DNA from 3 places in the Streptomyces sp. NPDC048392 genome. Region 3 is predicted to be linked to each of the others. Evidence: predicted binding sites of a transcription regulator. Region 3 holds the regulator's gene; each other region holds the start of a gene.
The links. The regulator HrcA, encoded in region 3, represses chaperone genes, less so after heat shock. The targets are predictions, from matches to a motif close to TTNGCACTCNGNNNNNCNGAGTGCNAA.

Region 1 (9,661 bases), on a different contig from region 3:
AAGCGGACCTACTTGCTCCGGACCCATAACCTTGCGCCATGACAACGGCATTGATTACGGGATCGACGGCGGGCCTCGGGGCCGCGTTCGCGCGCCGGCTGGCGGCCGACGGCCATGACCTGGTGCTGGTGGCCCGCGACACCGAGCGGCTGCGCGAACAGGCCACCGAACTGCACGACCGGCACGGCATCGAGGCGGAGGTGCTGACGGCGGACCTGTCGACGGACGCCGGCATCGACGCGGTGGCCGCCCGGCTGGGTGCGCGCAGGAACCCCGTCGACCTGCTGGTCAACAACGCCGGGTTCGGCAGCAAGGGCCGTTTCCTCGAGGTCCCCATGGCCGACGAGCTGACCATGCTCAAGGTGCACTGCGAGGCGGTGCTCCGGCTGACCTCGGCCGGGGTGGAGGCGATGCGGGAGCGGGGCCGCGGCGGCGTCGTCAACGTGGCCTCGGTCGCCGCCTTCGTCCCGCGCGGCACCTACGGCGCCTCCAAGGCGTGGGTCGTGCAGTTCACCCAGGGTGTGGCGAGGGATCTGGCGGGCAGCGGCGTACGCCTGATGGCCCTGGCCCCCGGCTTCGTGCGCACGGAGTTCCACGAGCGGGCCGGCATGGGCACGGACAGCATCCCGAACTGGATGTGGCTCGACGCGGACAACGTCGTCGCGGCGGCCCTCGCCGACCTGTCCCGGGGCAAGTCCCTGTCGATCCCCGACCCGCGCTACAAGACGCTGATGGGCGCGGCGAAGCTGGTGCCGCGGGGACTGCTGGGCGGGATCACTTCGCGGACGGGGCGGAAGTACGGGCCGCGGTAGGGGGGCACGCGCCGCATCCCTTCCCGCATCGCGGTGGCGGACTCGCTGCCGCGTCCGCTCCGGCTCCGGCTCCGGCTCCGGCTCCGGCTCCGGCTCCGGCCAAGGATCGTCACCCGAACGTGTGGTCTACCCCCGTCCGTGCCTCACGTCGTGTGCGGGGGCGACGTAGCGTCAGGTGGCTGCGCCCGCAGCGTTGCGGGAGGTCGCAGGTCGGCAAGGGAGAGGGCGGCATCGGGTGAGTGCGGGCACGGGTGACCGGGGCGAGCTGTTCGTCGACGGCACCGACCGGAGGAGGCGTACGGACAGGGTGACGGAGGACGGGACGCGGCACGCGGTTGCCGTCGGGGCGGACCGGAGGCCCGCGGGCGGCGGCGCGGCGCCGATGTTCTCCGACGGCGGCCCAACGCCCTCCCCCTGCCCCGCCCCCTCTTCTTCTCCCTCCGCCGCGTCCGGCACCCCGTCTCCCGGCACCGGTCCCACACGGTTGCCCCAGGCCCGCAGCGCCGCGCCGCGTGGAGCGTCGTCCCGGCGCGAGAAGAAGCCGTGGGGGAAGATCGCGCAGCGGATCGTGCCGTACGACCTGCGGCCCGATGTCCTGCGGCTGGAGCTCATCGACCTCGGAGACGCGTTCCGCGCGTATCAGCGGCGGCCCGAACCCGACCTCGCAGTCCTCGCCGAACTCCACGACCGCAAGGCCCGCGCCTTCGCCGTGTGGGCCACCGTCACCGGCGACGCGTCCCTGCGCGAGGAGGCGGAGCGGGCGGAGGCGGCCGCGCGGACCACCCGCGAGATGAACGCGAACCGTCTCGGCGTCGCGGTGGACGGAAGCGGGCCGGTGGTCCAGCGGTTGCTGACCCGGACTCAGGCCGCCCAGGCGCGTGGCGTGCTGGACCACGTCCGGGTCCACGCCCCGCTCCCCGGGGCCGAGGCGCGGCTGGCGGTGCTCATGCTCACCCTGCGGGCCGCGCGGGCCGGCACCGGGAACGTCACCGGGCAGGATCTCAACGGCTGGCTGCCGGGCGACGCCGAGCGGGTGCTTGAGCAACTCGTCGACGTCGGCTGGCTGCGGCTGCCGGAGACGGTCACCGTCGCGGAGGCGCTGGCCTCCCGGCCCGAGGAGCCCACCCAGGTCACCGTCCCCTCTCTGCTGGCCTTGGGGCCCCGCCCGTTCTCCTTCGGCAAGGTCACCCGTGCGAGGCTCTCGGGGTGGGCGCAGAAGGCGGTGGGCGACCGGAAGCTCCGCAAGAGGAAGTCGGCCGCCGCCACCCGGCTCCTCGCCGTGTACACCGCCGCCCACAGCCGTCCGGACGGCCGTCTCGCGAGCGCCTCGGACGACGGTCTCGACCTGGACGCGGCCGCATCGTTCTGCGCCCTGCGGCCCGAGGACGTGACCGGGCACGCCGGATCGCTGGTCACCGCCGACTGGCTCGCGGAGGGCGACACCGCCGGGGGAAGGCTGCGCGGGCGGCTCGCCGAGCGTGTCCTGCCGCTGAGCGGGCTGCTGTGACACCGGGTGCTGTGGCACCGGATGCTGTGACACCGGGTGCGCAGACGCGCACCGCAGGAGACGCGGGGCCGTAGCGACGGGCGGCTCCGCGAGCGGGCGCGGGCGCGGGCGGGCCTCCACAACGGTGCCGTACCCGGCAGTGGACCCGGCGGGGCGGACGCGGACCCGGTGCCCGGAGACGCCCGGTGCCCGGCACCCCCGAGGGGGTACCGGGCACCGTTCAGCTCAGCGCAGCGCTCAGTGGGAGTGGCCGTGGCTGTGGCCACCGGCGGCCGGCTCCTCCTCTTCCTTCTTCTCGACGACCAGGGTCTCGGTCGTCAGGAGGAGGGAGGCGATGGAGGCGGCGTTCTCCAGGGCGGAGCGGGTGACCTTCACCGGGTCGATGACGCCGGCCTTGACCAGGTCGCCGTACTCGCCGGTGGCGGCGTTGAAGCCCTGGCCCTTGTCCAGCTCGGCGACCTTGGAGGTGATGACGTAACCCTCCAGGCCGGCGTTCTCGGCGATCCAGCGCAGCGGCTCGACGGCGGCACGGCGGACGACCGCGACACCGGTGGCCTCGTCGCCGGTCTTGCCGAGGTTGCCCTCGAGGACCTTGACGGCGTGGACCAGCGCGGAGCCACCACCGGAGACGATGCCCTCCTCGACCGCGGCGCGGGTCGCGGAGATGGCGTCCTCCAGACGGTGCTTGCGCTCCTTCAGCTCCACCTCGGTGGCGGCGCCGACCTTGATCACGCACACGCCGCCGGCCAGCTTCGCGAGGCGCTCCTGGAGCTTCTCGCGGTCCCAGTCGGAGTCCGTGCTCTCGATCTCGGCCTTGATCTGGGCGATGCGGCCCTGGACCTCGTCACGCTTGCCGGCACCGTCGACGATCGTGGTGTCGTCCTTGGTGACGGTGATGCGGCGGGCGGTGCCGAGCACGTCGAGACCGACCTGGTCGAGCTTGAGGCCGACCTCCTCGGAGATGACCGTGGCGCCGGTGAGGACGGCCATGTCCTGCAGCATCGCCTTGCGGCGGTCGCCGAAGCCGGGGGCCTTGACGGCCACCGCGTTGAAGGTGCCGCGGATCTTGTTGACGACGAGGGTGGAGAGCGCCTCGCCCTCCAGGTCCTCGGCGATGATCAGCAGCGGCTTGGAGGCGTTGGCCTGGATGACCTTCTCCAGCAGCGGCAGCAGGTCCGCGATGGAGGAGATCTTGCCCTGGTTGATCAGGACGTACGGGTCGTCGAGGACGGCCTCCATGCGCTCCTGGTCCGTCACGAAGTACGGCGACAGGTAGCCCTTGTCGAAGGCCATGCCCTCGGTGAAGTCCAGCTCCAGACCGAAGGTGTTGGACTCCTCGACGGTGATGACACCGTCCTTGCCGACCTTGTCCATCGCCTCGGCGATCAGCTCGCCGACCTGCTGGTCCTGGGCGGACAGACCGGCGACGGCGGCGATGTCGGACTTCTCGTCGATCGGGCGGGCGGTGGCGAGGAGTTCCTCGGACACGGCCGCGACGGCCGCGTCGATGCCCTTCTTCAGCAGCGCCGGGGAGGCACCGGCGGCGACGTTCTTCAGGCCCTCGCGGACGAGTGCCTGGGCGAGCACGGTGGCGGTGGTGGTGCCGTCACCCGCGATGTCGTTGGTCTTGGTCGCCACCTCCTTCACCAGCTGGGCGCCGAGGTTCTCGTACGGGTCCTCGACCTCGACCTCGCGGGCGATGGTGACGCCGTCGTTGGTGATGGTGGGGGCGCCGAACTTCTTGTCGATGACGACGTTGCGGCCCTTGGGGCCGATCGTCACCTTCACGGTGTCTGCGAGCTTGTTGACGCCGCGCTCGAGGGCGCGACGGGCGTCCTCGTCGAACTTCAGGATCTTCGCCATGGGAGCGTGAGCCCTCTTCCGGAAATCTTGGGGTTATACGGCACTGCGCCCCCGGCGCCCGGCTTCTTGGTGGTAGCGGGAGTCAGGGGCGCAGCAGAAAAGCAAGGTGCTTCGGTGAAGTGAGGTGCTACTTCTACTTCTCGACGATCGCGAGCACGTCGCGGGCCGAGAGGACGAGGTACTCCTCGCCGTTGTACTTCACTTCGGTGCCGCCGTACTTGCTGTAGAGCACGACGTCGCCGACGCTGACGTCGAGCGGAAGACGGTTGCCGTCCTCGAACCGGCCCGGGCCCACGGCCAGGACGACGCCCTCCTGGGGCTTCTCCTTGGCGGTGTCCGGAATGACCAGGCCTGAGGCCGTGGTCTGCTCGGCGTCGAGCGGCTGGACCACGATGCGGTCCTCGAGCGGCTTGATGGCAACCTTGGAGCTGGTGGTCGTCACGATCCGACCTCCCCCTTCGGAGATCTCACGGGGTTAACTGTCTGAGGTGGCGACCAGGTCGATCCGTCGTCGCGGGTGCCGGACCTGCCCGTCGCGTTGTTGGCACTCTCCGGTGGGGAGTGCCAGAGCCGAGACTATGACTGCGATTAGCACTCGGTCAAGCTGAGTGCCAATGCCGACGGCGCGTCGGCGGGATTTCCCGTGCTCACGCCTCCTCGAAACGCACTCGCCGCGGGTGCGCGCGTCGCGGGAACCGCCGCCCCCGGGCCCCGCTTCCGGCCTGAGCGGCCTCGCCCTCAGACGCCGGGCGGCCGAGGTACCCGCCGACGCCGAGAGGTCAGACCCACCAGCGGCGTCACCGCGAGCATCATCGCTGTCAGAGGTAGTCCTCCAGGCGGGCCGCCCTCAGCCCCTGCTCCTCGATCGTCCTCAGCAAACGTTTTGTGCGGGACCGCAGGTGCGCGGCCGTCGGGTGGTCCGGGCCGACGGCCACGATGTCGCCGGGGTGGAGGCGGTGGTCGCCGCGGCTGAAGGTGAGGGTGCCGCCGGTGTCGAGGGTGGCGCGCCACAGGACGAGGGCGGTGATGCCGCAGTCGGCGGCGGCACGCAGGGTGGTGGTGTCGTACGTGCCGTGCGGCGGCCGGAAGAGGCGGGGGCGGACACCGAAGCGGGACCTGAGCTTGGCCTGCTGACCGCAGATCTCGGCGCGCTGGCCGGGGTAGGGCAGGCCGCGCAGGGTGCGGTGGTCGAGGGTGTGGTTCTGCAGGCTCGCGCCGACCGACCGCAGCCGGGCGAAGTCGCCGTACGCCGGTCCGGCGACGGTGTCGGTGAGGAACAGGGTGACCGGGAGCCGCCGTTCGCGGATCAGGTCGGCGAGGCCGGGGTCGCGCTCGGCGCTGTCGTCGTAGGTGAGGAAGACGACCCGGTCGGTGGTGCGGACGTGGTCCACGACGGGCGGCAGGGCCCTCCCCTGGTCGCTGCGCCCGTCGCCGCCCCGGGCGGGGTCCCCGGCGACCGCCGCGTGTTCGGCGGGGGCGGCGAACTCGGCGCAGCCGGCGAGCAGGAGGGCGGCCAGGGCGGCCAGGGCGGTGCCGGCCGGACGGAACCGCCCTCGCCTCACAGGTAGTCCTCCAGGCGGGCCACCGCGTACCCCTCGGCGGTGATCCGGTTCAGGAAGCGGCGGACCATGTCGGTCATCGTGCCGTCCCAGTCGTCCGTGCCCCGGAAGTGGGTGAGGACGATGTCGCCGGGGTGCAGGTCCTGGTCCCACTCGCGGTACTCCCAGTGGTCGACGTACACCTCCTCGCTCCAGATCGGCGCGTACTCGATACCGCAGGACTTCGCGGCGCGCAGGGTGTCGCGGTTGTAGTTGCCGAAGGGCGGGCGGAAGAGGACGGGGCGCTTGCCGTAGTGCTTCTCCATCACGTCCTGCATGCCGCAGATCTCCCGCTTCTGCTCCTCGTAGGAGAGCGCCGGGAGGTAGGGGTGGCTCAGGGTGTGGTTGTTGAGGGTGATCCCGCGGGCCTGCATCCTCTCGAAGTAGCCGTAGTCGTCCTTGATCTCCTTGTCGGTGAGGAAGACCGTGTAGGGGACCTTCAGCTCACTCATCATCCTCAGGAAGGCCGGGTCCTTCTCGGCGCCGTCGTCGATGGTGAGGAAGACGATCTTCTCCTTGGTGGGGACCGTGGTGAAGACCGGCGGGAGGCCCTCCTGCTCCTGGCCGTCCACCTCGAAGCCCTCGCGGGCCTTGATCTCCGGCTTCTTCGCGGGGGGCGCGGGCGCCGCCAGCGGGACCTTCCTGAGGTTCCAGCGCTTGGCGGCGGCGGCCCGGGCGGCCTGGGCTGCGCGCAGCTTGGACGCGTAGCCGTCGAGGGCGCGGGCCGGGGGCGCCTGGAGGGGCTGCCGGCCGGAGGCGCCCCGCGCTTCGCCGGCGTCGTCGTGCGCACAGCCGGCGGCGAGGCCGGCGACGGCGAGGACGGCGGTGGCGATCGCTCCGCGCCTGCGGAGAACGGGACGAGAGGCCCGGGACACGCGCGACGCCCGACTTTTGTCATTTTGTACGACTTCTCGCATGGTGCCGGATCCTCGCAGTCCCCGGCCGCCGGAACCGGCCCGACACCGCGCCGGAGGCACAGCGTCCACCGACTGGCCCACAATGAGGCGGTGAACGACCTGGACTCCCTCCTCGCCCTGCTCACCGACGAAGGCCGCGCGCTCCTCGACGAGGTGCGCGACACCGACCCGGAGCGGGAGTTGGCGGTCGCCACCCGGCTGCGGCGCACGCACCCCGTCGAGCTGGTGTCGGCGGCGCTCGGGCAGGCGCGGCTGCGGCAGCGGGCGGTGGCGAAGTTCGGGGCCGAGGACGCCGGGCGGATGTTCTTCACACCCGACGGGGTCGAGCAGTCGACGCGGGCGAGCGTGGCGGCGTACCGGGCCGGGCGGTTCGCGGCGCTGGGCGTCACCTCCGTCGCCGACCTGTGCTGCGGGATCGGGGGCGACGCGATCGCGCTGGCCCGCGCCGGGATCCGGGTGCTGGCCGTCGACCGCGACCCGGCGACGGCCGCGGCCGCCCGCGCCAACGCCGACGCGCTGGGGCTCGGTGACCTGGTCGAGGTGCGCGAGGCGGATGTCACGGAGGTGGACACGGACGGGTACGACGCCGTGTTCGTCGATCCCGCGCGGCGGGGCGGGCGCGGCAGGATCTTCGACCCCGAGGCGTACTCGCCGCCGCTGTCCTGGGCCGTCCGGGCGGCCCGTGCGGCGTCCCGCGCCGCCGCGCTGAAGGTCGCGCCGGGCATTCCGCACGAGGCGGTGCCCGAGGACGCCGGGGCCGAGTGGATCTCCGACGGCGGGGACGTGAAGGAGGCCGTGCTGTGGTTCGGCACCGGTGCCGCGCCGGGGGCGGTGCGGGCCACGCTGCTGCCCGGCCCCCGCACCCTGCCCGGCACCGGCCTGCCCGACCCGGAGGTCCGCACGCCCGGCCGGTACCTGTACGAGCCGGACGGCGCCGTCATCCGGGCCCACCTGGTCGCCGAGGTCGCCGGACAGGTCGGCGGCGGGCTGCTCGACGCGACCATCGCGTACGTCACCGCGGACGAGCTGCTGCCGACGCCGTACGCCACGGCGTACGAGATCACCGACCGGATGCCCTTCAACGTCAAGAAGCTGAGGGCGCTGCTGCGGGAGCGCGGGGTCGGCACGCTGACGGTGAAGAAGCGGGGCTCGGCGGTCGGGCCGGAGGAACTGCGCGGGAAGGTCAGGCCGCAGGGGCCGCACGCGGCCACCGTCTTCCTGACCCGGGTCGCGGGGGCGCCGACGATGCTGATCGGGCACCCGGCGCGTTAGGGGGTGCCGTCCGGATCAGGCCGGTTCCGGGCCACGGTGCCTCGCGGCCGGCCCGCGCGGGGTCCGCCGCGTGCCCGGCACCGCGGTCCCGGCGGCGTCCGGACGAGACCTCCTAACCGGCCGCCTCCTCGGCGCGGCGGGTCAGCAGGGCGCGTTCGCGTGCGTTGCGGGTCAGACACGCCGCCCGTTCGAACTCCGCGCGCGCCTCGGCCGTGCGGCCCAGGCGGAGCAGGAGGTCGCCGCGGACGCTGGGGAGCAGGTGGTAGCCGCGCAGGGCGGGTTCGGCGGCGAGGGCGTCGACGAGAACCAGGGCGGGGGCCGGTCCTTCGGCCATGGAGACGGCCACCGCGCGGTTGAGTTCGACGACCGGGGACGGAGTGCGCGCCGCGAGCAGGCCGTAGAGCGTGGCGATGCGCGGCCAGTCGGTGTCCTCGTAGGTCCCGGCCGTCGCGTGGCAGGCGGCGATCGCGGCCTGGAGGACGTACGGGCCCGGGGCGGCGGAGCCGGTGGTGGTGTGGGCGTGGTCGAGGGCGGTGATGCCGCGGGCGATGAGCATGCGGTTCCAGCGGTGGCGGTTCTGGTCCTTCAGGAGGACCGGCTCGCCGTCGGGCCCGGTGCGGGCGGCGGTGCGGGAGGCCTGGAACTCCAGCAGGGCGGCCAGGCCGTGGACCTCGGGTTCCTTCGGCATCAGGGCGCTGAGCACGCGGGCCAGGCGCAGGGCGTCCTCGCACAGGCCGGGGCGGAGCCAGTCGTCGCCCGCGGTGGCCGCGTAACCCTCGTTGAAGATCAGGTAGATGACCTCAAGGACCGAGCCGAGGCGGGCCGCGCGATCCGGGCCGTAGGGCACCTCGAAGGCGACGTTCTTCGTGGCCAGGGTGCGTTTGGCGCGCACGATGCGCTGCGCGACCGTGGCTTCGGGGACGAGTCGGGCGCGGGCGATCTCGGAGGTGGTCAGGCCGCCGAGCAGGCGAAGGGTGAGGGCGATGCGGGACTCGGCGGACAGCACCGGGTGGCAGGCGGTGAAGACCAGCCGCAGCAGGTCGTCGTCGATGTCCTCGGGGTCGGCGGGCTCCTCGGGCGCGGGCGCCGAGGCGGGCAGGTCCCGGCCGATCTCCGCCAGCTTGCGGGCGTAGTTCTCCCGGCGCCGGATCAGGTCGACGGCGCGGCGGCGGGCGGTGGCCATGAGCCAGGCGCCCGGGTTGTCGGGCACGCCGTCCCCGGGCCACTGCCGCACGGCGGCGACCAGGGCGTCCTGGGTGAGTTCCTCCGCGATGCCGACGTCCCCCACGAGCCGGGTGACGGCGGCGATGACGCGCGGCGACTCCAGCCGGAAGACGGTCTCGAGGGCCTCGGTGGGCTGCGGTTCCACAGCCCACCATGCAACACCCTCAGGGCCTCGTGGCCAAACGGGGCTCAGCCCTCCATCAGTTCCCGCACCTCGCAGGTCACCGTCCAGTGCTCCTCGTGCACCTTGAGGAACCGCTTGGTCCACTCGACCGCCTCGGCCCGGTCCTTGGCCTGGAGCAGGGCGTAGCCGCCGACGACCTCCTTGGACTCGGTGAAGGGCCCGTCGGTGACGGACAGCTGCCCGCCCTCGTAGTGGACGCGGGTGCCCTGGGCGGTCGGGGTCAGCCCGGCCGTGTCGAGCAGGACGCCGGCCTTGGTCATCTCCTCCATCAGCTTCTCCATGCG
Region 2 (9,661 bases), on a different contig from region 3:
GCTCGCCCCGATCGTGCCCGACCCCGACCAGGCCCGGGCCCACCCCGGCGCGGTGCCCGCCCTCGCGGCGCTCGGCCCGAAGGTCGCCTCGATCGCGGTCATCACCGGCCGCCCCGCCGAGGTCGCCGTCCGCCACGGAGGATTCGCGGACGTCCCCGGCCTCGACCACCTCGTCGTCCTCGGCCACTACGGCGCCGAGCGCTGGGACGCCGCCACCGGCACGCTCGCCACCCCCGCACCGCACCCCGGCGTCACCGCCGTCCGCGCCGAACTGCCCGGGCTGCTGGAGCGGTCCGGGGCGGCGCGGGGCACCTGGCTGGAGGACAAGGGCCACGCGGTCGCCGTCCACACCCGCCGCGCCCCCGACCCCCAGGCCGCCTTCGACGCCCTGCGCGCCCCCCTCGCCGGCCTGGCCTCCCGGCACGGCCTGATCGTCGAACCGGGCCGCATGGTCCTGGAACTGCGCCCACCAGGCATGGACAAGGGCGCGGCGCTGCGCTCCCACGTCCACTCCCTCGGCGGAGAGTCCGTCCTCTTCGCGGGCGACGACCTCGGCGACCTCCCCGCCTTCGCGGCCGTCGACACCCTGCGCACGGAGGGCACGCCCGGTCTCCTGGTGTGCAGCGGCAGCGACGAGGTGACGGAGCTGAGGAAGCGCGCCGACGTCGAGGTGGACGGCCCCGCCGGAGTGGTGGCGCTGCTGAGTGCCCTCGCCGGCCACCTGGGCTGAGCCGACGTCAAGGGAAGCCGCCCCGCCCGTCGCCGGGAGCAGCTCGGTCGGCGGGGAGACCGGCCACTGCCCGCCGGTCCGGGGGCAGCAGCCCGCTGTCAGCCCCGCAACGCCTCGAGCTGCTCCAGGAACCAGCGCGCCGGCGGCAACGCGGTGGCGGCGGCGGCGAGCCGCTTCGACCGCTCGATCCGCTCGCCCGCCGGCAGGCCGAGCGCCTCGTGCAGGGCCCGAGCCGTCCCCGTCACGTCGTACGGATTGACGACGAACGCGTCCTCGCCCAGTTCCTCGTACGCCCCCGCCTCCCGCGACAGCACCAGCGCGCACCCCCCGTCGGAGAGGAGCGGCACCTCCTTGGCGACGAGGTTCATCCCGTCCCGGACGGGGTTGACGAGCGCCACGTCCGCCAGCCGGTACGCCGCCAGCGACCGCGCGAAGTCGTCCTTCACATGCAGGACGACCGGCGTCCACCCCGGCGTACCGAACTCCTCGTTGACCGCGTCGGCCACCCGCTGCACCTCGGCCGTGTAGTCCCGGTACACGGCGAGATCCTGCCGCGAGGGGTACGCGAACGCGACGTGCACGACCCGCTCGCGCCACTCGGGCCGCTCGGTCAGCAGCTCCCGGTACGCCAGCAGACCCCGCACGATGTTCTTCGACAGCTCGGTCCGGTCCACCCGCACGATCGTCCGGCGCGCACCGCCGTCGGGAGCCGTGCCGATCTCCTCCCGCAGGGCCGCCATCCGCTCCTCCACGTCGGCCTCGTGCGACCGCTTCCGCAGGAAGTCCCCGTCGGCGCCGAGCCCGTGCACGCCGATCCGCGTGCCGCCGACCCCGCCCACCACGGCGTCGCAGCACGCGGTGAACGCGTCGGCCCACCGCCGCGTGAGGAACCCGAGCCGGTCGGCACCCAGCATGCCGCGCAGCACCTGCTCGGCGATGTCGTCCGGCAGCAGCCGGAAGTAGTCGACCGGGGCCCACGGGGTGTGCGAGAAGTGTCCGATCCTGAGGTCGGGCCGCAGCTCGCGCAGCATGCCCGGCACCAGCGTCAGGTGGTAGTCCTGCACGACCGCGACCGCGCCCTCGGCCGCCTCCTCGGCCAGCGCCTCGGCGAAGGCCCGGTTGTACGCCTCGTAGGAGGCCCACTGCCGCCGGAACTCCGCGTCGAAGACCGGCTCCAGCGGCGTCTGGTAGAGCATGTGGTGCACGAACCACAGCACCGAGTTGGCGATCCCGTTGTACGCGTCCGCGTGCACGTCGGCCGGCACGTCCAGCATCCGTACGCCGTCCTCGCCGACCCCGCGCCGCACCGCCTCGCGGTCGCCCTCGCCCAACGCGGAGCACACCCACAGCGCCCCCGCGTCCGGCCCGATGGCCGACAGTCCCGAGACCAGTCCGCCACCACCCCGTCTGGCGTTGAGCGAACCGTCCTCCCGCACCTCGTACGAGACCGGCCCCCGATTGGAGGCGACCACCACCTGAGCAGCACCGAAGCTTGAAGCCATACGCCTCAACCTAGCCCGGCCCCGAAAACCTCAAACGTGCTCGCGCGTCACCTCGGCGGCGATTCGGTCACACGTCTTGTGCGGGAAGTGTGAACGGGCCGAGGATGCGCGGTGTACATTTCAACTTTCTGGGGGGTGGGCGCACCATGCCCATACGTAGGCGGTACCCGCGCACGAGCAGACTCGCCGGCACGGCCGCGCTGATCGCGGCCGCCGCGCTGGCACTGGCCGGCTGCGGCGACGGAGACGCCGGCCCGGCGGCGGCCGCGCGACCCGCGACGGCCACCGCCACCGACACCGCCACGCCGAGCGGCAGTCCCACCCCCGAGGCCGCCCCCAGCACCGAGACACCGACCCCCACGCCGACCCCCGCCGCCGTCACGCTGCCGGACCTCACCGGCCGCAGCATGGGGTCCGCCGTCCTCACCGCCAAGAAGGCGAAGGTCGACTTCACCGTGCGGCTGCAGGGCACCGGTCGGCGGGCCTCGTCCTGGGGCTCCGGCGAGAAGGTCTGCGAGCAGAGCGGCGGACCCGGCACCGTGACCTTCACCGTCCCCCGCGACGGCCGCGACTGCGCCGGACGCCTGCTGCACACCCCCGAGCCGGCCCCGAAGCCGTCGAAGACGCGGGACGGCGGCACGGGCTCGACCGGTGGCGGCAACGGTGGCGGCACGGGCGGCGGCACCGGCGCCTGCGAGCTGACGAGCCCCGCGGGCAACTGCTACGCCGACGGCCAGTTCTGCGCCGGCAGGCACCACGGCCTGAGCACCCACGGCCGCGGCGGCGAGTACCTGACCTGTGAGCGGGACTCCGGCGGCACCTGGCGCTGGTCGGACGGCGTCCCCGGCTGACGCTCAGGCCACCCTCCGGGCCGCGTACTCCGCGATCTCCGCCATCGGGGGCCGTTCCTCGGTGTCCACGGCGAAGGTGCGCGGCTCGAAGCCGTCGACGCCCCGCTCGAACTGGGTGAGCGCCGGCCGGATCAGGTGGCCGCGGGCCAGCCGGAGCTGGGCGGTGCGGTAGATCGCCGCGGCCATCCGGCCCAGCGCCCGCCCGTCCTGGTGGCGGTGGACGCGCACCCCGACGTCGACCTGGGCGAGCGCGTCCAGACCCACCAGGTGCAGGGCGTCGACCAGCATGCCCAGCTCCACGCCGTAACCGACCGGGAAGGGGAGCCGTTCGAGCAGGGAGCGGCGGGCCGCGTACTCGCCGCTCAGTGGCTGGACGAAGCCGGCCAGTCGCGGCCAGTGCATGTTGAGCAGCGGCCGGGCCATCAGCTCCGTGACCCGGCCGCCCTGCCCGGCCGCCCCGTCCAGCGGACGGTCGTACACGGCCTTGACGAGGTGCACGTCCGGGTCGGTGAGCAGCGGCCCCACGATCCCGGAGACGAAGTCGGCGGAGAACTCGCGCAGGTCCGCGTCGACGAAGCAGACGATGTCGCCGCCGGTGACCAGCAGCGATCGCCACAGCACCTCGCCCTTGCCGGGCACGGCCGGGATTCGCGGGAGGATCGCGTCCCGGTGCACCACTCGCGCGCCCGCCGCCGCGGCCACCTCCGACGTACGGTCGCTCGAACCGGAGTCCACGACCACGATCTCGTCGACGAGCGGGGTCCGGAGCATCAGCTCCCGCCGGATCACCGTGACGATGTCGCCGACCGTCGCCTCCTCGTCGAGGGCGGGGAGCACCACGCTGACCGACTGCCCGGTGGCGTGCTTGGCGGACAGGATCTGCTGGATCGGCCGGTCCGCGGCGGACCAGGAGCGTGCGCTCAGCCAGCGCTCGACTTCTTCCAGCACGTCCCGAAGCTCCTTTGTGATCCATCTCGCGGTACGGACGACTATCTCAACCGTCCTGGCCTTCGGTTACAGTCTTGAACAACGCGTGGGACCACCGCATGCCGGGGTCGCCGCGCGCACAACGGAAAAACAACCACATACCGCTCATCCAGAGGGGCAGAGGGATACGGCCCGATGAAGCCCCGGCAACCCTCCAGCCGGCTCTTGTCACACAGACGTGGCGGGGCTCCCGGCTAGGGAAGGTGCCAAATCCGTCTCACGGCGAGATGCGTCGTGAGGAAGATGAGGAGAAAGGGCCTCGCCTCCATGGCTGTGCAGACTGCCGAAAGCACCACGAACTCCGCGAACGCAGCGAACCCCACGGTCGACCTCGGTCCCGCCGCGGCGCTGAGCTGTCGGGAGTGCGGCCACCGGGTACCGCTCGGACCGGTCTTCGCCTGCGAGGAGTGTTTCGGCCCCCTCGAGATCGCCTACGACTTCTCGGCCTACGACACCGAGGAACTGCGCAAGCGGATCGAAGCGGGCCCGGCCAACATCTGGCGCTACGCCCCGCTGCTGCCCGTCCCCGCCGACGTGGCCGACAAGCCGAACATCAACCCCGGCTGGACCAAGCTCGTCAAGGCCGACAACCTCGCCCGCGAACTCGGCGTCACCGGCGGCCTGTACGTCAAGGACGACTCCGGCAACCCCACGCACTCCTTCAAGGACCGCGTCGTCGCCCAGGCCATCGAGGCCGCCCGCGCCTTCGGCTTCACCACCCTGTCCTGCTCCTCCACCGGCAACCTCGCGGGTGCCGTCGGCGCCGCCGCCGCCCGCGCCGGTTTCCGCTCCTGCGTGTTCATCCCGCACGACCTGGAGCAGGGCAAGGTCGTCATGGCCGCCGTCTACGGCGGTGAGCTGGTCGGCATCCAGGGCAACTACGACGACGTGAACCGCTTCTGCTCCGAGCTGATCGGCGACCCGGCCGGCGAGGGCTGGGGCTTCGTCAACGTCAACCTGCGCCCGTACTACGCCGAGGGCTCCAAGACCCTGGCGTACGAGATCTGCGAGCAGCTCGGCTGGCGGCTGCCCGACCAGCTCGTCGTCCCGATCGCCTCCGGCTCCCAGCTCACGAAGATCGACAAGGGGCTGCAGGAGCTGATCAAGCTCGGTCTGGTCGAGGACAAGCCGTACAGGATCTTCGGCGCGCAGGCCGAGGGCTGCTCGCCGGTCTCCACGGCGTACAAGGCCGGTCACGACGTGGTCCGCCCGCAGAAGCCGGACACCATCGCCAAGTCGCTGGCCATCGGCAACCCGGCCGACGGCCCCTACGTCCTCGACATCGCGCGCCGCACCGGCGGTGCCGTGGAGGACGTGACCGACGAGCAGGTCGTGGACGCGATCAAGCTGCTCGCCCGTACCGAGGGCATCTTCGCGGAGACGGCGGGCGGCGTGACGGTCGGCGTGACGAAGAAGCTGATCGAGAACGGCGTCCTCGACCCGGCGCTCAGCACCGTCGTCCTCAACACCGGCGACGGACTCAAGACCCTCGACGCGGTGGCCGGCACCGGCCTCAGCGCCACCATCCGCCCGAACCTGGACTCCTTCCGAGAGGCTGGCCTCGCATGAGCGTGACCGTTCGCATCCCGACCATCCTGCGCACCTACACCGGCGGCAGGGCCGAGGTCGATGCCGAGGGCGCCAACCTCGGGGAGATCATCTCCGACCTGGAGAAGAACCACACCGGCATCGCCGCCCGCGTCCTGGACGACCAGGGCAGGCTGCGCCGCTTCGTCAACGTCTACGTCAACGACGACGACGTCCGCTTCGAGCAGGGCCTGGAGACCGCGACCCCGGACGGCGCGGGGGTTTCGATCATCCCGGCGGTCGCCGGCGGCTGATCCCCGCTGATCTCCCGCTGATACTTCCGGTAGTGCGTCTTGCCCTCTCCGTAAGAGAAGCGGAGGGGGCAATTCCATTGGGTTGAGCGCGGTAGAGTTGGGGAACGCGCTCCCGATCACGACAACGGGAACCGTGAATTCCTGCCGCCGGCCCGACAAGAAGCAGCCAAAGTGTGGGCGTGTTTCGCGGCTTTTACTCCTTTTGAGTGACCTGACTTGACCCGAATTCAGGCGAATTCTCGCCACATTCCGGACCGGGTGCGTCCAGATTTCTCGTCCGATTGACCTGTTGCAGACGGCAGTTGGACAGATACATTCAGCCGCGGTCGACGCGTTCCGGCGCACGCCCCCGGTCGTGGGGGGCGAGGTCTGACCCGGGTCCGCGAAGTGCGGATCTGTGCAAGGGCCAGTAATAGGGGAGTTAGGCATGGCTCAGGGCACCGTCAAGTGGTTCAACGCGGAGAAGGGGTACGGCTTCATCGCGGTCGACGGTGGTGCGGATGTTTTCGTCCACTACAGCGCGATTCAGATGGACGGCTACCGCACCCTCGAAGAAGGCCAGCGGGTCGAGTTCGAGATCTCGCAGGGTCAGAAGGGCCCGCAGGCCGACATGGTTCGCCTCAGCGCCTGAGACGTCCGGCCACCGCAAGCGAACGGTTCTTCTCCGAAGGGCCCGCACCTCCCAACCGGGGGGTGCGGGCCCTTCGGCCTGCCCGGACACCTGCCCGGACACCCGCCCGGTCCCTGTTCGCGGGTGGCTGACCGCATGGCCGATCCGTGGGAGGCGCTTGCACTCGACGGGGGCGAGTGCTAATCATTGGCGTTAGCACTCTGAAGGTGAGAGTGACAACGAAGGACCGGGTCGGTGAGGCCCGCAGGCCGAGTGGGGAAGGAACCACAACGCCGGCGAGCCGTCCGTCGCGGGCGCGGGCGCGGTCCGAAGGAATCACCCCCAGTCCTGGAGGGACCACTTCACATGGCCAAGATCATCGCGTTCGACGAGGAGGCACGGCGCGGCCTCGAGCGCGGCATGAACCAGCTCGCGGACGCCGTCAAGGTGACGCTCGGCCCCAAGGGCCGCAACGTCGTCCTCGAGAAGAAGTGGGGCGCCCCCACGATCACCAACGATGGTGTATCCATCGCCAAGGAGATCGAACTCGAGGACCCGTACGAGAAGATCGGCGCCGAGCTGGTCAAGGAAGTCGCCAAGAAGACGGACGACGTCGCCGGTGACGGTACGACCACCGCGACCGTCCTCGCCCAGGCCCTGGTCAAGGAAGGCCTGCGCAACGTCGCGGCCGGCGCCAACCCGATGGCCCTGAAGCGCGGTATCGAGAAGGCCGTCGAGGCCGTCTCCGCCGCCCTGCTGGAGCAGGCGAAGGACGTCGAGACCAAGGAGCAGATCGCCTCCACGGCCTCCATCTCCGCCGCCGACACCCAGATCGGCGAGCTCATCGCCGAGGCCATGGACAAGGTCGGCAAGGAAGGCGTCATCACCGTCGAGGAGTCCCAGACCTTCGGTCTGGAGCTCGAGCTCACCGAGGGTATGCGCTTCGACAAGGGCTACATCTCGGCGTACTTCGCCACCGACATGGAGCGTATGGAGGCGTCCCTGGACGACCCGTACATCCTCATCGCCAACTCCAAGATCGGCAACGTCAAGGACCTGCTGCCGCTCCTGGAGAAGGTCATGCAGTCGGGCAAGCCGCTGCTGATCATCGCCGAGGACGTCGAGGGCGAGGCCCTGTCGACCCTGGTCGTCAACAAGATCCGCGGCACCTTCAAGTCCGTCGCCGTCAAGGCCCCGGGCTTCGGTGACCGCCGCAAGGCCATGCTCGGCGACATCGCCATCCTCACGGGCGGCGAGGTCATCTCCGAGGAGGTCGGCCTCAAGCTCGAGAACGCCACGCTGGACCTGCTGGGCAGCGCGCGCAAGGTCGTCATCACCAAGGACGAGACCACGATCGTGGACGGCGCCGGCTCGGCCGACCAGGTCCAGGGCCGGGTCAACCAGATCCGCGCCGAGATCGAGAACAGCGACTCCGACTACGACCGCGAGAAGCTCCAGGAGCGCCTGGCGAAGCTGGCCGGCGGCGTGGCCGTCATCAAGGCCGGTGCCGCCACCGAGGTCGAGCTCAAGGAGCGCAAGCACCGCATCGAGGACGCCGTTCGCAACGCGAAGGCGGCCGTCGAGGAGGGGATCGTCGCCGGTGGTGGCGTGGCCCTGCTCCAGGCCTCCCAGGTGTTCGAGAAGCTGGAGCTGTCGGGTGACGAGGCGACCGGCGCCAACGCCGTGAAGCTCGCCCTGGAGGCCCCGCTGAAGCAGATCGCCGTCAACGGTGGTCTCGAGGGCGGCGTCGTCGTGGAGAAGGTCCGCAACCTGACCGTCGGCCACGGCCTGAACGCCGCGACCGGTGAGTACGTCGACATGATCGCCGAAGGCATCATCGACCCGGCGAAGGTGACCCGTTCCGCGCTGCAGAACGCCGCCTCCATCGCCGCGCTGTTCCTCACCACCGAGGCCGTCATCGCCGACAAGCCGGAGAAGGCCGCCGCCGGCGGCGGCGCTCCGGGCGGCATGCCGGGCGGTGACATGGACTTCTGATCGACCGTTTCCGGTTGATCGGCCGTCCCGCACGGACCGAGGGCGGCACCCCCGACAAGGGGGTGCCGCCCTCGGGCGTTTCCCGCCCCGACCACCCCGTGTGGCCCGGGTCACGGCAGATCGGCGGCGGGGGACGGAATGGTCCGGCGGGACGGGGTGGTTCAGGTGGGGGTGCGGTGCATGCGCGCGCACATACCCATCGGTACCCACCTCTGGAGCCCCACGTGACCGTCATCCCCGCCGAGGCCGCCTCCCGCGCCGCCCGGCTCCTCGCCCGCCCGGCCACCATCAACGGCCTCACCGTGCCGAACCGCGTCGTGATGGCGCCGATGACCCGGATGTTCTCCCCGGGTGGTGTACCCGGCCAGGACGTGGTGTCGTACTACTCGCGCCGCGCCGCCGCCGGGGTCGGACTGATCGTCACCGAGGGGACGTACGTCGGCCACGACTCGGCCGGGCAGAGCGACCGGGTGCCGCGCTTCCACGGCGAGGAGCAGCTCGCCGGATGGGCGAGGGTCGCCGAGGCGGTGCACGCGGCGGGCGGCACGATCGTGCCGCAGCTGTGGCACATCGGCATGGTGCGCAAGGCCGGGGAGCCCCCCTTCGCCGACGCGCCCCCCGTCGGCCCGTCCGGCCTGCGCATCGGCGAGGACCGGGCCACCGGCCGGGCGATGACCCAGCGCGACCTGGACGACGTCATCGGCGCCTTCGCCGAGGCCGCCGCGGCCGCCGAGCGCATCGGCTTCGACGGCGTGGAGATCCACGGCGCCCACGGCTACCTCGTCGACCAGTTCCTGTGGCCCGGCACCAACCGCCGCACCGACGCCTACGGCGGCGACCCCGTGGCCCGGACGAGGTTCGCCGCCGAGATCGTGGCCGCCGTACGGGAGAAGGTCTCCCCCGGTTTCCCCGTGATCTTCCGATACTCCCAGTGGAAGCAGGAGGCCTACGACGCCCGCCTCGCCGGGACCCCCGAGGAACTGGAGGCCGTCCTCTCTCCGCTCGCCTCGGCCGGAGTGGACGCCTTCCACGCCTCCACCCGCCGCTACTGGCTCCCCGAGTTCGACGGCGCGGACCTCAACCTCGCCGGCTGGACCAAGAAGCTGACCGGCAGGCCCGCGATCACCGTCGGCTCGGTCGGCCTC
Region 3 (9,661 bases):
GGACCGCCCCGGCGGACCGGATCGGCGGAGCGCGGCAGACCGGGTGGACGCGGCAGACCGGGTGGACGCAGCGGGCCGGCCGGGCGGAGCGGACCGGGCCGGCGGAGCGGGCGGTCCGGAGGGCCGGGGCGACGTGTCCGGGGCCGGCCGGCGTGGTGTGCGGGACCGGGAGTGGCTGGGCCGGGGCGCGCTGTCGTTCCTCGCCGAGGCCTCCGACCTCCTGGCCGGGCAGCTCGACGAGGATCTGGTCGCCTCCCTCACCGGCCAGCTGATCGTGCCCCGGCTCGCCGACTGGTGCGGGGTGTGGCTGGAGGACGAGTCGCTGGGCCGGGGCGCCTGGAGCGACGACCCCGGCGCGGCCGTGGGCGCACGGCTGGCCCGCGTGTGGCACGCCGGGGAGGGGCACCTCGACGAGCTGCGCGCGGCACTGGAGAAGGACCCGCCCCGCCCGCGCGACCCGTGGCGCTCAGGTCCGGTCGGCCACCCCTGGCCCGGCGGGGCACTCGGCCCGGACGGCACGCACGGCGCCGCGCTCGCCTACCGTCTGGTCGCCGGCGGCAGGCCGCTGGGCACCCTGGTCATCGGGCGGGCCGGCGACTCCGGCTTCCCCGACGAGATCACCGGCCTGGTCGAGGATCTCAGCCGCCGGGTGGCGCTCGCCATCGGCGCCGCCCGCCAGTACGCGCGGCAGGCCACCATCAGCGCCGTCCTGCAGCGCGGCCTGCTGCCCGGCGCCGTCGCCGAGATCCCCGGCGTGCGCAGTGCCCTCGTCTACGAACCGTGCGACAAGGGCGGCCCCAGCGGAGACTTCTACGACCTCTTCCCGGCCGGGGACGGCCGCTGGTGCTTCGCCGTGGGCGACGTCCAGGGCAAGGGCCCCGAGGCGGCCGTCGTCATCGGGCTGGCCCGGCCCTGGCTGCGGCTGCTGGCCCGCGAGGAGTACGGCGTCCCCGACGTCCTGGACCGCCTCAACCAGCTCCTGCTCGACGACGCCACCGAGGCCGCCGACGCCGCCGCCCGCGCCCTGGTCGCCGCCGGCGGCCCACCGGTTGCCCCGGGCGACGGACCGCAGACCCGCTTCCTGTCCCTGCTCTACGGCGAACTGGCCCCCTTCGAAGGCGGCGTCCACTGCACCCTCGCGTCGGCCGGACACCCGCTGCCGCTGCTCCTCGCACCCGACGGCGCGGTGTGCGCGGTCGCGCGCCCGCAGACCCTGCTCGGGGTGGTCGAGGACGCGACGTACACCAGCGAGACCTTCGAGCTGCGGTCCGGCGACACGCTGCTGTGCGTCACGGACGGGGTCACGGAGCGGCGCAGCGGCTCCCGCCAGTTCGACGACGGCGACGGGCTCGCCGCGGCGCTGGCCGGGTGCGTGGGCCTCGACGCCGAGCTGGTCGCCGAGCGCATCAGGAGGCTGGTGCACGACTTCGGGCCCCGGCCTCCGGAGGACGACCTGGCGCTGCTGGTGCTCCAGGCTCAGTGAGCCCACGGGCGGGGGACGCGCCCGGGTGCGGGACAATGGAACGCATGCCCTCCGCACTCCCCGACGGCGAGCCCGTCCCCGCCGACGGCGCCCTGCCCGCGCCCGCGCTCGCCGGGGCCGCCGACCGCCCCCTCGGCTTCTACCTGCACGTGCCGTACTGCGCGACCCGCTGCGGCTACTGCGACTTCAACACCTACACCGCGACCGAGCTGCGCGGCACCGGTGGCGTTCTCGCCTCCCGCGACAACTACGCCGAGACGCTCGCCGACGAGGTCCGCCTGGCCCGCAAGGTGCTCGGCGACGACCCCCGCGAGGTCCGCACGGTCTTCGTCGGCGGCGGTACACCGACGCTGCTGGCCGCCGGTGACCTGGTGCGGATGCTGGGAGCGGTCCGGGACGAGTTCGGCTTGGCGCCGGATGCCGAGGTGACGACGGAGGCCAACCCCGAGTCGGTCGACCCGGCGTACCTCGCCACCCTCCGCGAGGGCGGCTTCAGCCGGGTCTCGTTCGGCATGCAGAGCGCGCGGCAGCACGTCCTGAAGGTCCTGGACCGCACCCACACCCCGGGCCGCCCGGAGGCCTGCGTCGCCGAGGCCCGCGCGGCGGGCTTCGACCACGTCAACCTCGACCTGATCTACGGCACCCCCGGCGAGTCCGACGACGACTGGCGGGCCTCGCTGGACGCGGCGCTCGGCGCCGGACCCGACCACGTCTCCGCGTACGCCCTGATCGTGGAGGAGGGCACGCGGCTCGCCCGGCGCATCCGGCGCGGCGAGGTCCCGATGACCGACGACGACGTGCACGCCGACCGGTACCTGATCACCGAGGAGACCCTGTCGGCGGCGGGCTTCGACTGGTACGAGGTGTCGAACTGGGCCACCTCCGACGCGGGGCGCTGCCTGCACAACGAGCTGTACTGGCGGGGCGCCGACTGGTGGGGTGCGGGACCGGGGGCGCACTCCCACGTGGGTGGCGTGCGGTGGTGGAACGTGAAGCACCCCGGCGCGTACGCGGCGGCACTGGCGGCGGGGAGGTCGCCGGGCGCCGGGCGGGAGATCCTGACGGACGAGGACCGGCGTGTGGAGCGCGTCCTGCTGGAACTGCGCCTGCGGGAAGGAGTCCCGCTGTCGTTGCTGCGGGAGGCGGGGCTCGTGGCGTCGCGGCGGGCGCTGTCCGACGGGCTCCTTCAGGAGGGGGCGTACGAGGCGGGGAGCGCGGTGCTCACGCTGCGCGGGCGGCTGCTGGCGGACGCGGTGGTGCGGGACCTGGTGGACTGACCGGTCCTTTCTCGCCCCCGCCGCCCCTTCCCCGTTCTCGTTCCCGCCGCCCTTCCCCATTCCCGGCGGTGCCGCGCCCCAGACCGCCTCGGCCTGAACGGCTGCGCCCCAGACCTGGCCTCGGCCTGAACGGCCGCGTCCCGGACCCCGCCCCGTCCTCGAACGGCCTCGGCCTCGGCCTCGAGCGCCGGACGGGCTGGATCGAGCCCGTCCGGCGTTCGAGGACTCACGCCGTCACGAAGTCGATCAGTTCCTCCACCCGCCCGAGCAGCTCCGGCTCCAGGTCCTTGTACGAGCCGACCCGCGCCAGGATCGCCTGCCACACCGCGCCCGTCTCGGACGGCCACCCCAGGGCCCGGCACACCCCCGTCTTCCAGTCCTGCCCGCGCGGCACCCCGGGCCAGCCGTCGATCCCCACCGACGACGGCTTCACGGCCTCCCAGATGTCGATGTACGGGTGACCGACGACCAGCGCGTGCTCGCTCGTCACCGCCTCCGCGATCCGCCACTCCTTCGACCCCGGCACCAGGTGGTCCACCAGGACCCCCAGCCGCGCGTCCGGACCCGGCGCGAAGTCGTCCACGATCGACGGCAGGTCGTCCACGCCCCCCAGGTACTCCACGACCACGCCCTCGACGCGCAGGTCGTCGCCCCACACCTTCTCGACCAGCTCGGCGTCGTGCCGCCCCTCGACGTAGATGCGCCCGGCGCGGGCCACCCGCGCGCGGGCGCCGGGGACGGCGACCGAACCGGACGCCGTACGGGAGGGCCGCACCGGCCCGGAGGACGGCCGCACCAGCGTCACCACCCGCCCCTCCAGCAGGAAGCCGCGCGGTTCCATCGGGAAGACCCGGTGCTTGCCGAAGCGGTCCTCCAGGGTCACCGTGCCCGCCTCGCAGCCGGTCACCGCGCCGCAGAAGCCGGTGCCTGGCTCCTCGACCACCAGGCCGGGATCGGCCGGGACCTCGGGAACGGGCTGCGGTTTCTTCCACGGAGGGGTCAGGTCGGCGGAGTACTGGCGCATTCTGACGACGATACGAGGAGTCCGCGCGCCGTGATCAGCGCGACACGCCGAAACGGGCGGCCAGCGCGTCCCGTTGGGCCCGGACGAAGCCCGCGTCCACCACCGCTCCGTGACCGGGAACGTACAGCGCGTCGTCACCGCCCAGGCCCAGCAGCCGGTCCAGCGCGGCCGGCCAGCACGCCGGTACGGCGTCGGGGCCCGCCTGCGGCTCACCGGACTCCTCGACCAGGTCGCCGCAGAACACGACCGCACGGGCGCCCGGCACCAGCACCGCGAGGTCGTGACCGGTGTGCCCGGGTCCCACCTCGGCCAGCAGCACCCGTCGGCCGCCGCCCAGGTCGAGCGCGCGCTCGCCGCGGACCTCGTGCCGGACGGGGACGAGCGCGTCGGCCGCCTCCCGCGCCGACCGGGCGTCCAGCCCCTCCGCCACCGCGTCCGAGCGCAGTGCCTCCCGCCCGTGTCCGCCCGGCGCGAACAGCGCGTCCGTGCCCACCGCGCCGTACACCTCCGCGCCCGCGAACGCCGCGGCGCCGAGGACGTGGTCGAAATGCGGGTGGGTCAGCGCGAGATGCGTCACACGGCGGCCGGCGAGCCGCCGCGCTCCCTCGCGCAACCGGGCGCCCTCGTCCAGGCTCGACCCCGCGTCGACCATCAGCGCCGCGTCCGCCCCGACGACCAGCCCGGCCGTGCAGTCCCACCCCGGCAGCCTGCACCGCCCCACCCCGTCCGCCAGCCGCTCCCAGCCCAGCTCTTCCCAAGTCACCGTCACGGCGACGACGCTAACGGCAACGCACCGGCCTTGCCGGGGGCGTACCCCACGGCCGTACACTGGCCCGGGGAAGTCTGGCACTCGCGCGCCGTGAGTGCCAGGACTGACAGTGGTACAGGCAAGGCGGGACCGGCCGGACGCCGGCCGGACGACAGCTGGAGGTGCGCGCGGATGCTCAGTGAACGCAGGCTCCAGGTGCTGCGCGCCATCGTCCAGGACTACGTCGGCACCGAGGAGCCGGTCGGCTCCAAGGCCCTCACCGAGCGGCACAACCTCGGCGTCTCCCCGGCCACCGTGCGCAACGACATGGCGGCCCTGGAGGACGAGGGGTTCATCGCCCAGCCGCACACCAGCGCCGGGCGCATCCCGACCGACAAGGGCTACCGGCTCTTCGTCGACAAGCTGGCCGGCGTCAAGCCGATGACCGGGCCCGAGCGGCGTGCCATCCAGAACTTCCTGGAGGGCGCCGTCGACCTCGACGACGTGGTGGCCCGCACGGTGCGGCTGCTCGCGCAGCTCACCCGGCAGGTCGCCGTCGTGCAGTATCCGTCGCTGACCCGCTCGACCGTGCGGCACGTGGAGCTGCTCTCGCTCGCGCCCGCGCGCCTGATGCTCGTGCTGATCACGGACACCGGCCGGGTCGAGCAGCGGATGGTCGACTGCCCGGCGCCGTTCGGTGAGACGTCGGTGGCGGATCTGCGGGCGCGGCTCAACAGCCGGATCGCCGGGCGCCGTTTCACCGACGTGCCCGGCCTGGTCGAGGACCTGCCCGAGGCATTCGGGGCCGAGGATCGCGGTACGGTCTCCACCGTGCTCTCCACTCTCCTGGAGACGCTGGTCGAAGAGAACGAGGAGCGGCTGATGATCGGCGGCACCGCCAATCTGACCCGCTTCGGGCACGACTTCCCCTTGGTGATCCGGCCCGTACTCGAGGCGCTGGAGGAGCAGGTCGTGCTCCTCAAGCTGCTCGGTGAGGCGAAGGATCCGGGCGTGACCGTCCGTATCGGTCATGAGAACGCCCACGAGGGACTCAACTCCACGTCCGTCGTGTCGGTGGGCTACGGTTCGGGCGGCGAGGCGGTTGCCAAGCTCGGCGTGGTCGGACCGACCCGCATGGACTACCCGGGAACGATGGGAGCGGTACGCGCAGTGGCACGGTACGTCGGACAGATCCTGGCGGAGTCGTAGGTGGCCACGGACTACTACGCCGTACTCGGCGTGCGCCGCGACGCTTCCCAGGACGAGATCAAGAAGGCGTTCCGGAGGCTCGCCCGCGAGCTGCACCCGGACGTCAACCCCGATCCGAAGACCCAGGAGCGGTTCAAGGAGATCAACGCCGCCTACGAGGTGCTGTCGGACCCGCAGAAGAAGCAGGTCTACGACCTCGGCGGCGACCCCCTCTCGCAGGCCGCCGGCGGTGGCGCGGGCGGCTTCGGCGCGGGTGGCTTCGGGAACTTCTCGGACATCATGGACGCGTTCTTCGGTACGGCGTCGCAGCGCGGACCGCGTTCGCGCACCCGCCGCGGCCAGGACGCGATGATCCGCATCGAGGTCGAGCTGGACGAGGCCGCTTTCGGTACGACCAAGGACATCCAGGTCGACACCGCGGTCGTCTGCAACACGTGCAACGGCGAGGGCGCGGCGCCCGGCACCAGCGCCCAGACGTGTGACATGTGCCGCGGCCGCGGTGAGGTCTCGCAGGTCACCCGGTCCTTCCTGGGCCAGGTCATGACCTCCCGCCCCTGCCCCCAGTGCCAGGGCTTCGGCACCGTCGTCCCGACCCCGTGCCCCGAGTGCGCGGGCGACGGCCGGGTCCGCTCCCGGCGCACCCTGACCGTGAAGATCCCGGCCGGTGTCGACAACGGCACCCGGATCCAGCTCGCGGGCGAGGGCGAGGTCGGCCCCGGCGGCGGTCCCGCCGGTGACCTGTACGTCGAGATCCACGAGCTGCCCCACTCGACCTTCCAGCGCCGCGGCGACGACCTGCACTGCACGGTCACCATCCCGATGACGGCGGCGGCCCTCGGCACGAAGGTGCCGCTGGAGACCCTCGACGGCATGGAGGAGGTCGACATCCGCCCGGGCACCCAGTCCGGCCAGTCGATCCCCAAGCACGGCCGGGGCGTCACCCACCTGCGTGGCGGCGGCCGGGGCGACCTCATCGTCCACGTCGAGGTCATGACCCCCGGCAAGCTCGACCCCGAACAGGAACGCCTCATGCGTGAGCTGGCCAAGCTCCGTGGCGAGGAGCGTCCGACGGGACAGTTCCAACCCGGGCAGCAGGGGCTGTTCTCCCGGTTGAAGGACGCGTTCAACGGGCGCTGAGCCCGGTGTCCGGAAGGCCCAACGGGCCGTCGCCGGGCTCTTCACGAGGCGGATGCTTCTGGCGTATGCCAACGGAAGCCCGGATTCGGACTTGTGCGGAGGACGTGACAACATGCCGTCATGTCCTCCGCACTGACCGATCTTTTCCCCTACCCGATCGTGCAGGCGCCCATGGCGGGCGGCGTCTCCGTGCCACGGCTCGCGGCCGCGGTGTCCGAGGCGGGAGGGCTGGGATTCCTGGCCGCCGGGTACAAGACCGCGGACGGGATGTACCAGGAGATCAAGCAGCTGCGGGGGCTGACGAACCGCCCTTTCGGCGTCAACCTCTTCCTGCCGCAGCCGGAGACGGCCGACCCCGCCGCCGTCGGTGTCTACGCCCACCAGCTGGCCGGTGAGGCCGCCTGGTACGAGACGGAGCTCGGCGACCCCGACAGCCCCCGCGACGACGGCTACGACACCAAGCTCGCCGTACTGCTGGACAACCCCGTGCCGGTGGTGTCCTTCCACTTCGGCGTCCCGAGCCGCGAGGCCGTCGACGCCCTGCACCGGGTGGGCACCTTCGCCCTGGTCACCGCGACCACCGTGGAGGAGGCGCGGGCCGTCGAGTATGCCGGCGCCGACGCCGTGATCGCGCAGGGCACCGAGGCCGGCGGCCACCAGGGCACCCACCGGGACAACCCGGACACCGGCGGCGCCGGAACCGGACTGCTGTCGCTGGTCGCCCAGGCCCGGGAGGCGGTGAGCCTGCCGATCGTCGCCGCAGGCGGCATCATGCGCGGCGGCCAGATCGCCGCCGTCCTCGCGGCGGGCGCGAGCGCGGCCCAGCTCGGCACCGCCTTCCTCCCCACCCCCGAGTCCGGCGCGCACGCCCCGCACAAGCAGGCACTGACCGACCCGCTGTTCGTCCGCACCGAACTCACCCGCGCCTTCTCCGGCCGCCCCGCCCGCGCCCTGGTCAACCGCTTCCTGCGCGAGCACGGCCCCTATGCCCCCGCCGCCTACCCCGAGGTGCACCACCTCACCGCGCCGGTGCGCAAGGCGGCGGCGAAGGCGGGCGACGCGCAGGGCCTGGCGCTCTGGGCGGGACAGGGGCACCGGATGGCCCGCGAACTGCCCGCGGGACAGCTGGTGGAGGTACTGGTGGCCGAACTCGCCGCCGCCGGGACAGCGTTGTCGGACTACGCGACGGGAGGCGGCGCCCGATGACGGCACCGGTGTTCGTGGTCGGCTCCCTGCGCCCGGAGGACCTGCCCGCGGGGGAGTACGTCCTCGACGGCCCCGAGGGGCGGCACGCCGTCTCCGTGAAGCGGCTGCGGGCCGGTGAGGACGTCGTCCTCACCGACGGACGCGGACGCCGGGCCGAGGGCGTGGTCAAGGCCGCCGAGGGCAAGGACCGGCTGGTCGTCACCGTCGTGGACGGCGTGCGCGAGGAGCCCGCGGAGCAGCCCCGCATCACCGTCGTCCAGGCCCTGCCCAAGGGCGACCGCGGCGAGCTGGCCGTCGAGACGATGACCGAGGTCGGGGTCGACGCGATCGTGCCCTGGGCGGCGTCCCGGTGCGTCACCCAGTGGAAGGGCGAGCGCGGCCTGAAGGCGCTCGGCAAGTGGCGGGCGACGGCCCGGGAGGCCGGCAAGCAGTCCCGCCGGGTCCGCTTCCCCGACGTCGCGGACGCGGCGACGAGCAAGCGGGTCGCCTCACTTCTGGCCGACGCCGCGTTCGCCGCCGTACTCCACGAGAGCGGCGAGGAACCGCTGTCCGCCGTCGAACTCCCCACCGGTGGCGACATCGTGCTGGTGGTCGGCCCCGAAGGGGGCGTGTCCCCCGAGGAACTGGCCCTCTTCGCCGCGGCCGGTGCCAAGCCCTACCGGCTGGGCCGCAGCGTCCTGCGCACCTCCACCGCGGGCACCGCCGCGACCGCCGTACTCCTGGCCCGCACCGGCCGCTGGTCCTGACGGCCCCGGCCGCCGGCCCCCGTCAGCCGTCCGCGGTGTCGGCCGGGGCGACGGCCGCCGGGAACAGCTCCCAGCCATCCGGTTCGCCCGTCGCCGCCCCGTTTCCGCCCGTGGCTCCGCGGGCAGGTGGTCCGTTCGTCCGGGACGAGCCTGCGCCGCCCGCGGTCGTTGCCCACCCGTCCGCGGTCGTGAGGAGTGGCCGTATGCGCCCTACCGCCGGTCCCGCACCGGTGGCACGCTGCCCTCCATGGGGGCATTGAGACGGATTCGGCGCGTGGCTCCGGTGGTCGTCGGCTCGGTCGTCGCCGTCGGCGGTGTCGTCGCGTGCGAGCCGGGCGGCCTGAGCTCCGCGTCGGTCGCCTACACGACCGACCGGACCGTGACCCGCGAACTGGAGCGGCAGAAGGCGGAGGTGCGCTGGCTCACCTGCACCGCCTCCTACGGCGACAAGGGCACCACCGCCTCGGCGGCCGAGAACACCGTCGCCTCCGTCCACTGCGAGGGGAGGACGGACACCGGCAAGGACATCACCGTCGACGGCAAGGTGACCCGGGTCGTCAACGGCGCCTGCGTACGCGGGAACCTGACCGCCGAGGTGGACGGCGAGGAGTGGTTCCGCGTCAAGGGGCTGGGCAACTGCGACGCCACGAGCGCCCCGCCCGACGGGAACCGGCCCTCCCCGCACGGGCCGGGCCCCACCGTGACCGTCACCCGCACCATCTGGTGCCCGGACGACCCGCACTGCCGGCCGGTGGAGGGCAAATAGCCCGGAGGGAGGTGCACGATCACCGGCCGCCCTCGGCCGGGAAGTGATCCAAACCTCTGTCGGCG

Region 1: the regulator HrcA is predicted to act here: its motif matches at 4,771-4,797, upstream of groES (co-chaperone GroES).
Region 2: the regulator HrcA is predicted to act here: its motif matches at 6,735-6,761, upstream of groL (chaperonin GroEL).

Annotation. Positions count from the first base shown of each region.
Region 1 covers NZ_JBICYB010000002.1:329,041-338,701, reverse strand. The annotation lists gene ACGFYH_RS05525 (SDR family NAD(P)-dependent oxidoreductase) at 39-812, shown strand; gene ACGFYH_RS05520 (hypothetical protein) at 1,048-2,319, shown strand; gene groL (chaperonin GroEL) at 2,557-4,182, opposite strand; gene groES (co-chaperone GroES) at 4,316-4,624, opposite strand; gene ACGFYH_RS05505 (polysaccharide deacetylase family protein) at 5,001-5,744, opposite strand; gene ACGFYH_RS05500 (polysaccharide deacetylase family protein) at 5,741-6,697, opposite strand; gene ACGFYH_RS05495 (methyltransferase domain-containing protein) at 6,680-7,969, shown strand; gene ACGFYH_RS05490 (RNA polymerase sigma factor) at 8,082-9,338, opposite strand; gene ACGFYH_RS05485 (YciI family protein) at 9,383-9,661, opposite strand, start outside.
Region 2 covers NZ_JBICYB010000005.1:153,878-163,538, reverse strand. The annotation lists gene otsB (trehalose-phosphatase) at 1-730, shown strand, start outside; gene ACGFYH_RS10560 (trehalose-6-phosphate synthase) at 829-2,232, opposite strand; gene ACGFYH_RS10555 (hypothetical protein) at 2,379-3,083, shown strand; gene ACGFYH_RS10550 (glucosyl-3-phosphoglycerate synthase) at 3,087-4,031, opposite strand; SAM riboswitch class I at 4,173-4,320, shown strand; gene thrC (threonine synthase) at 4,338-5,639, shown strand; gene ACGFYH_RS10540 (MoaD/ThiS family protein) at 5,636-5,911, shown strand; gene ACGFYH_RS10535 (cold-shock protein) at 6,339-6,542, shown strand; gene groL (chaperonin GroEL) at 6,888-8,516, shown strand; gene ACGFYH_RS10525 (NADH:flavin oxidoreductase) at 8,741-9,661, shown strand, end outside.
Region 3 covers NZ_JBICYB010000001.1:149,757-159,417, forward strand. The annotation lists gene ACGFYH_RS00600 (SpoIIE family protein phosphatase) at 1-1,483, shown strand, start outside; gene hemW (radical SAM family heme chaperone HemW) at 1,528-2,760, shown strand; gene ACGFYH_RS00610 (DUF3097 domain-containing protein) at 2,987-3,784, opposite strand; gene ACGFYH_RS00615 (MBL fold metallo-hydrolase) at 3,819-4,553, opposite strand; gene hrcA (heat-inducible transcriptional repressor HrcA) at 4,725-5,741, shown strand; gene dnaJ (molecular chaperone DnaJ) at 5,742-6,878, shown strand; gene ACGFYH_RS00630 (nitronate monooxygenase) at 6,999-8,084, shown strand; gene ACGFYH_RS00635 (16S rRNA (uracil(1498)-N(3))-methyltransferase) at 8,081-8,830, shown strand; gene ACGFYH_RS00640 (hypothetical protein) at 9,078-9,596, shown strand.